One region of the Gelidibacter sp. genome, then DNA from elsewhere that is predicted to be linked to it. Evidence: riboswitches for the same ligand, from Rfam matches in the RefSeq annotation. Region 1 holds a riboswitch; the other holds the start of a gene.
The links. Region 1 has a riboswitch for S-adenosylmethionine ahead of ACOH2D_RS00405 (hypothetical protein). Riboswitches for the same ligand answer to the same signal wherever they lie in the genome.
Positions count from the first base shown of each region.

Region 2: another riboswitch for S-adenosylmethionine. It lies ahead of ACOH2D_RS08750 (Na+/H+ antiporter NhaC family protein); the one in region 1 lies ahead of ACOH2D_RS00405 (hypothetical protein).

Region 1 is NZ_JBMDWE010000001.1:89,990-94,182, reverse strand. Features, by position in the region: gene ACOH2D_RS00415 (6-fold beta flower protein) at 1-278, shown strand, start outside; gene ACOH2D_RS00410 (metallophosphoesterase) at 423-1,325, opposite strand; SAM-I-IV-variant riboswitch at 1,629-1,725, shown strand; gene ACOH2D_RS00405 (hypothetical protein) at 1,890-2,174, shown strand; gene ACOH2D_RS00400 (DUF6557 family protein) at 2,187-2,702, shown strand; gene ACOH2D_RS00395 (hypothetical protein) at 2,942-3,481, shown strand; gene ACOH2D_RS00390 (recombinase family protein) at 3,619-4,193, opposite strand, start outside.
Region 2 is NZ_JBMDWE010000014.1:4,436-8,628, reverse strand. Features, by position in the region: gene ACOH2D_RS08755 (hypothetical protein) at 1-134, shown strand, start outside; gene ACOH2D_RS08750 (Na+/H+ antiporter NhaC family protein) at 1,160-2,452, opposite strand; SAM-I-IV-variant riboswitch at 2,506-2,602, opposite strand; gene ACOH2D_RS08745 (REP-associated tyrosine transposase) at 2,808-3,365, opposite strand; gene ACOH2D_RS08740 (ABC transporter permease) at 3,422-4,193, opposite strand, start outside.

The DNA.
Region 1 (4,193 bases):
CTTATGACGGTAAATATTTTCGTCAAGGCAAAGGTGATTACAACACAGTTTTATCAACTTGGGACGGTAAATATTTAAGATTAGGAAAAGGAGATTATAACGATGTGCTTTGTACATGGGACGGTGAATTCATTCGACAAGGCAAAGGCGATTATAACACGGTTTTATACACTTTTGATGGTAAATATCTGCGTCAAGGAAAAGGCAGTTACAACACCGTTTTATACACGATTACGGGCGAAATTCCGATTGAAGTTTTAACTTTTATTGTCAATTAACTCAGAATTTGAGACGAGAGTTTTGTGCGTGTGAATTTAGAAAAACTCGTAAAAATTTACGACTTCTGAAAAAATGATGTAAAATATAAGCTCCGTCCGTATCAAAGAACGGAGCTCTTTACTAAATTTTTGAATAGTAATTTTTTAGACAGATGTAAATTTCTTTTCATCTAATATAAGTTCACCATCGTAGCTATAGGCTGCCAATATACCTCCTTTTGCTACGCTATAATCCAGACAACAAATATTATCTTGGTATAGCGAAGGTTTTCCTTCTAACCAATAATGCCCGAAGAAAACAATTTTGTCATCTTTTTTATAAAAATCTATTTCTTTCAAATTGACTACTTCTTCTGGAAGTTTATCATTTGTAGGCATACTAATGGTTTTGTAAGTCATTCCCGATGGTTCTACCCACCATTTTATTCTCATTTCATTTCGTAGGTGACCGTCTTTATCTGGCAATCGCCTGTCATTGGGTATGCTAATTTCCTTACCTTTCAAGGTATTCTCAATCGCGTCATACAATTCTGTTTCTTCCTTTACAGATTGAAATATTAAATCATCTGTTAGTCGGTTGTTGCTTAAATGTTTTTTTAGGTAGTCAATACTTTTATAATCCCAACAAGCGTGCACAGCTCTAAACGTTTCTGTTTCGTAGAATAGTGGTAATGTTTTAAACCATTCTAAATATTCTTCGTACTCTTCCTGTTTGTTTTTAAATTGTTCTAATGTCTCGTAGTGTTGAAGGATATTCTTAATTGAATGCTCTCGTAAGTGTCCTCCTTTAGGATCTTTAAAATGAAAAGTAAGAGCATTATATTCGTGATTACCCAATAACGCAATGGCACTACCATTGTCAGACATTTGTTTTACGATCTCTAAAGTCTCTCTAATTTTTGGACCTCTATCAATATAGTCGCCCACAAATAAAGCTTTTCTTTCAGGGTGTGAATAATAGTTGTCCTTTTTTGAATATCCCAATTTGGTAAGTAATTCTTCAAGTTCATCAGCGTACCCGTGTACGTCTCCAATTAAGTCAATCATTGTTTTTTGTTAGGTATTATTAGTTATACAATCGAGTAATATAACCATATCGCTAAGTGTTATCATTATAAATTATGATTTTAAAATTTCATCGAATTCAATGGCTACAACAAACGATAAGTTGATTTCATATAAAATCATTTAATACAAGTCTATGCACCAATCTTGTAGCGATAAACCTACTGTTAAAATTTTTATCAATTCGAACAACAGAGTAAGCATGTCCAAATTTTGAAATTGCAAACAGAGACTAAAACTCATGCATAATCGTGAGGTATTAGTTGAAAATTCTTACTATATTTGAGATATCATTACGAATCACGTGAAGTGATAGCAACCTGCTCAAACAGGCGAAGGTGCTAAAACAATGAGCCTATTTCTAGGAAAAATATGATTTATTCCTTTTATAGTATTTACCGATTACTGTGTTCTTATAACACAAAAACAACGTGATTAAAGTTCAAAGGTTTTCAAAAGAAACTCTGCGCAGGAAGCTGAGCGGAACTGCTATGGCGCTTGAAAACTAATTAAACTAAATTATAAATTAACATAAAGACAGTAATTATGACAGAAAAATTTAAAGACATCCCTGTAGAGGAAGACACTCAAATTATCGCAAGTGTTAAGGCTAACATCGCCGAATACGATGTGGTTTATCAAAAATGGCATTGGGATGGCATTTATGCAGAAAGCGTTATCTTCTTCAATGATGACGTCGCAGGGTTAACTGAAGAACAAATTAAAAAGGAAGTTGCGCTTTGTACGGATATGGTTAAGGAAAATTCTCAAATGACTTTTAATAAAGGAGATAAATATACCTTCGTGAATTTCAATTTTGTTTATAGCTAAAAATGTTTACTCATGACCTTAAAACAGATCTTACAAACCAATACGTGGTCTACTATTTTACCTGTGTTTTTGAAAACCTATCCTGAGGCAGAAGAAAACATTAAGGGATACCAAACTGTATTTGAAAAATTGGTAATAATGTCCCCCGAAGAAAACGATATGTCGATTGTCATAACCAAAGAAAAAGATGGCGAGGACGAGTATATTGACGTTTCAGGGGTACATAAGAATCCGAAAAACGAGGAGGGAACTTATTCACAAGCCATAGAGTTTACGCCGTGGCGAGAATGGCTGGGTATGGATATCAATAAAGAAACTTCAAACGATTTTTCTGGATTGGAAATCATTGTCCATTGTCTTTACGAAATGACCTTTGTAGGCTTTACCGAAGAAGTCATTCAAGAAAAAATCAATAGAATCGAAAAGAGTAGAAAGGAACGTGAATCAATGACTAAAGCAGAGAGAGATGCCACCGCGATTTCAGCAGAAGAGCTCTTCAAAGAATGGCTTGATGAAAACAACGATTAGCTGGTATTATCATTAGCGATCTCCATCACGAATTATAATTTTCTGGAAAATTATAAAAATGAATGGAATTAATAAAAATATACAATAAACAATAAAAAACTATTCTTAGTTAAACTAGGATATGAATCTTTAAATTGCGGGTATGGACTTGGTAATTTGATCAAGCTATCTACAAACGACTTATATTGAGTTTGATTATAGTAATACACATTTATAAAACTAACTAACTAATAACCAAAATGAAAAACAAAGACAAACAAATTACCTTTAGTGACGTACAATATCCAAAATACAACACCGCAATAATTGTGGTCGGCGGGGTCGGCACGGACAAACAATCGGTTATAGATAAATTGTCGGGAGAATGGGCTATACTAAATGATGAAACCGAAAAAACCATTCGGGAAGAAATTAGAAAAGCCGATCCTGAAAAGAAACCAAACATTGTTATCACTGATTGGGTCGAGGATGTCAGCGATTTCATAAACTGTACATTTGTACTTACTTATAAAATGGGATACGATGTTATAGACATTCATTTGGTCTGGAAGATTGAAGATGTTCAGGTCGCAATGGAGCAAAAACCTATTAGTGAAGATAAAGGCATGTCGGACGCCGTAATTAAGTCGTCATATTACATGATTGATAAATTGTGTAATGATATCATCGAGGGGAAATTGAGTTTAGAAAAAAATTTTGATGGTGATATTTGGTATATTGAAGATGATAGTGAAATCCTAATTAAGAATTCGGGACACCAATCGACTTCTATTAAGTAAGATACTCCAAGCAACATAACTGATTTTACACCAAAAGCATAATCATGTTCAAGTAATGAAATGAGCTTATAAATTTTTAATATAAAGAATCAAAATCAAAAGGGGAAGTTTCTCAAAAACTGTATCCCTTTTTTCTGTCATATAAGCTTCTTAACTTTCTGCACAGTACCTAAGCTAACATCACATAGTTTTGCCGTTTTGCGTAAAGACATCCCCGCATTAAGTTCTTTTATGACGTTGGTGTACTGACTAAGGAATTCTTTCTTGGTTTGAGTTGAACCTCTAACACGACCTTTATACGTTCCTTTGGCTTTTGCTATTGCAATACCTTCCCTTTGTCTTTCGAGCATGGTTTCCCTTTCCATTTCACCAATCTGACCCATAACAGTAGTTATTAGTTTAAAAGCGGGATTTGATTTATCTCCAATCCTACTTTCCAGCCCCAAAGAATCTATCTTGACGGTGACACCAGCTTTATCAAGTATTTGTAATGTCGTCAGGATGTCCAATAAATTTCTACCTAACCGATCCACCGCATGGACACTTATATAATTAATCTCACCGAGTGCAACAGAATAAAAAAGTTCTTTACCCTGTTCCCGTTTACTGAATGGTATCGATCCACTGCAAACATCGATGTATAGTTTTTCGTTCGGGTGATTGTTTATTAATTGCCTTTCGTGGTTTTGATTGGCTGTACTGATTCGGACAT
Region 2 (4,193 bases), on a different contig from region 1:
CTAAAACCACTTTGTTAGATAGTTTAGAACAGAACACTTTTCGCGCTACGAAGTTTCAAGCCACGGGCGTTAGCGTTTATCAATTGGGGAATTATGGGACGGCTAGAAAATTGCTTTGGGAGGAAGCGGAATAGGGGAATGTTGAGGATGGGTAAATTTGATTTTCTTTCTTGAAGTGGCTAATAAAGCACTTTGGAAGTAGATAAAACAGATAAATACCTAGGAAAGTTAAATATGCTTTTCTGACCTTTTCTAACTAAGAATAACCATCGTTATACTCGTGCACTATTAGCGATATATCTATATGAAACCAACTAACTCATAAAATCAGCCACAGCGTTCCGCCACATACAAAGCCAAAGCAATAAGGAATTTTATTAGCCACAGGGTGGCATAATATTAATATCGGTTAGTATGAGCGATTTTCAGAAAGGCTCAACGATAATGTGAGGTAAAGAATGCTTCCTGTAAATTAAACTAGTGTTTTTTGCTCTTTAACAGTTAGAATAACTCCGAGTATTAGAAAGGTTAGGAAAACAGTATACAGCACAAAAAACGTCGTGTGAATTGAGGTTAATAATATTCCCAATGCTAAAAACATATGTAGACATGAGCTTATAATAATTCCTACTGTTCCGATGGTAAAAAAAGGATGAAAATTTTTCATGATAATTTACTTATTATGATTAATATTTTGGTTTTTAAATTATTCTTTGAGATGGCAGTATTCTTTTAGTTAGCGCCCGCTGTGGCTCGTATGATTCGAAAGGTGTTGCTGTTAACATGACGCCGAACTTTTTCTTAATCCTGGTCTTCTTGGTGTCAACGCCATGTCAAAATCTTGTAATAAAAAAAAATATGTTTTTCTCTATTTTCGTCCATTATTCTTCGTCCGTCTCCAATAAAAATATAAGATGATAATAACAATTGGCAGAATAATAAAGACAATCACATCAAATGGTGTTGTAAAATCAAGAGGAATATCATCTGCAGAATTCGGTGTGCCTGTTGGGGATTGTAGAAGTAATGGATATATTGAATTTACCATAGTTAAATTTGAATATTAATAAGTCAATTTACGAAATAATTTTCTTAGTCTGTTCTATAAAGCATCTATAAAAACCATAAGTTGGCTGGAGTTTTCGACTCGTGTTAGTTTTTAAACTTGAACCTCTTTTTTAAACGCAATAAACAGGATAGTAGAGACCAAAAGCAATACCAAATACCACGCATTTCCCACCAAATCAAAGTAGCTGAGGTTTCCTTTGGCAAAACTTAAAATCATTAATACTTGCGCGCCATAAGGTAAAAGACCTTGGGTAATACAGGCAAAAATATCTAGAATAGAGGCGGTGCGTTTATTTTCCAATCCGTATTCGTCATTTATGGATTTTGCAATAGAACCGGAAATAATGATAGACACGGTATTATTGGCAATGGCCATATTAATGCTAGAAACCAGAGCTGCAACCCCTAATTGTGCGGACTTCTTGTTCTTTATCAAGGTTTTTATTTTGGTTAAAATAAATTCAATACCTCCATTATAAGCCACTAAAGCTGCCAAGCCGCCAGTTAATAAAGAAAGAAGAAATATTTCGGTCATGCTGGTAAATCCTGTGTAAGCTAATTGTGTAAATTCAATAACTGAAAAGTCGCCATAGAACAAACCTAATAAGCCTGCCGAAATAACACCTAAGACCAAAGTCGCAAATACATTTATCCCGATGACGGATAATGTAATCACTATCAAATACGGCACAATTTTTAGAATAGAATAGGTATAGGTCACTGTTTCTGAAGTATCCGTTTCCAAATGTAAACCCTGATAAATGAGAATGCCAATCGTGGCCAGTGCTGCGGGTGCGGCTATCTTAATGTTCGCTTTAAATTTATCGCTCATATTTACCCCCAAAGATTGTGTGGCTGCAATGGTGGTGTCGGAGATGACCGATAAATTATCACCAAACATAGCGCCGCCCAATAGTGCGCCGCATAGAATACCAAGCGAAAAATCGGCAGCCTCGCCGAAACCTATAACAATGGGTATCAGGGCTACAATAGATCCCACTGAAGTTCCGGTAGATACCGATAAAAAAGCGGCAATTACAAAAACGCCCACATAAATGTATTGGATATTAATGAGATCCAATCCCAAGTGCACAATGGTATCTACGCTGCCAGTGGCATTTGTGACGGTGGCAAACGCACCGGCCAATAGGTAAATCAAGCACATGGTCAGGATTTTACTGTCGCCACAGCCTTCTAAAAGTATATCGATCTTTGAGTTTATGGATTGTTTAAACATCACAAACGCTACAATAATCCCTGCAATGACAGCAATAGGAGCAGGGAGCGCATAGAAATCATTTTGAATGGTACCAACACTTAAAAAGGTGATGATAAATACAAAAAAAGGTACTAAAGCTTTAAAACTTGGTGTAATCTTTGTCATGAGTCTTGTTTTGCAGAACCACAAAAAGAGTATCGCAGCAAATATTTAGGAAGATAGGCAACGTTTTTTCCAAAGTATTTGGCTTATCGATTTCAGCACCTTGCTCGTTTTGCAGGTTGCTATCTCTTTTGAAGATTCTTGATAATTAAGTGTGCAAAACTAAGGGATTTTATAGTATTAAAAGACAAAGTTGAGGTTTTTATTTACGCTAACACGAGCGGGACGCTCGCGCTAGCTATAAATTAACGCTCGCGCTAGCCTTTATAGATAAAAAATAAATTATCTAAAATCTGTTGGCGCGGGCGTCCCGCCCGTGCCCATTATAAACAATACTAAATTTAAAAGAAGTACAAAGTCATCCAATAAACCCAATTTCGTCGATTGGAATAACTGCATCGAGTTCGACATAATTTCGAGCACTACTGTATTTCCATCCCCAGGGTTCAGTTACTAAGCCTGCTTTTACAGGATTCTTGTGGATATAATCAAACTTTTGCTTTATTACTGGGGTACTACATAACTCTATAGGCTGGTTGTTTTGTTGCCAAAACTGATATTCTTTGACATTGCTGTTCTTTTCGCCTGCCTTTTTAAACATCTCTAGCATCCATTCGCGTCGGCTCTCCTTAGGATATTCCTTAATATTTGCAATCATTTTCTTGGAAGTAAAACCTTTAAAATCTCTTAACAATCCACCCGGATCTTCGTTTTTATCCTGAAACAAAAGATGTACATGATTTGGCATGATACAGTATGCAAATAATAACATTCCTTTGTGGTTCCGACAAAAACTTAGGCTGTCCGTGATGACCTTGAAATGAGTTTCACGCGTAAATACAGCAACCCAATTGACTACGGCAAACGACACAAAATAGGCCGCAGAGGGATTATTAAACTTATACTTTCTACTCATGGCTTTAGGTAAAACCTAAAGATATGACAAAATTGGTTTGGATTTTTGGATTTACGCTAGCACGAGCGGCACGCTCGCGCTAGCGTTTTATTAATCTTCAATTGCAGCAATATGACCATTGCTATAAATGCAACGCCAATGATTAACGACAAAATGCCTATTTCATGAGATATCGACGCTAAATCGCCACCATAAAAGGCGACTTTTCGAAATCCGCTTAAGAACTGAGTTACTGGAATGAATTGTGCCACATTGGTAATTAGCGAAGGAATCGCTTCTGTTGGCCAGGTAAATCCACTTAAGATAAAGGCAGGCGTGGAGATGACCATTAATAATTCGGTGGCTTTCAATTGGCTCGGAATGGCGATCGAGAATAGCATCCCAATGCATATGGACGCCAAGGTTAAAAGCACGGTTAATACTAACATCGGGAAATTTAAAATGTCGGCAGTTATCTTGAAATAAGAGAAGAATGACGCAACAATCAACCACATGAATGGTAGCATGATCAAAAATGGGGTGGCCTTCAATAAAATAAGATACAACGACGACCTTTTGTTTTGCACCAGCGTCGCAAAATATCCATCTTCATAATCTCTTGAAAACGCCAAGGCCATGGCTAAAAATATGATCTGTTGCATAATCGCCGCCAAAATACCCGGTAACATAAACGTGACATAGTTGCCCGCTGAGTTGTAGAGTTTGTTGAAGTTAATTTTAAAACTTTCGTAAGACGCTTTGGCTTGATCGGGATGCATACCCTGTTTTTTAAGGCCTTCCATTTCGAAGCCAGCATTCATGGTCATCAACACGACATTGATATTATTA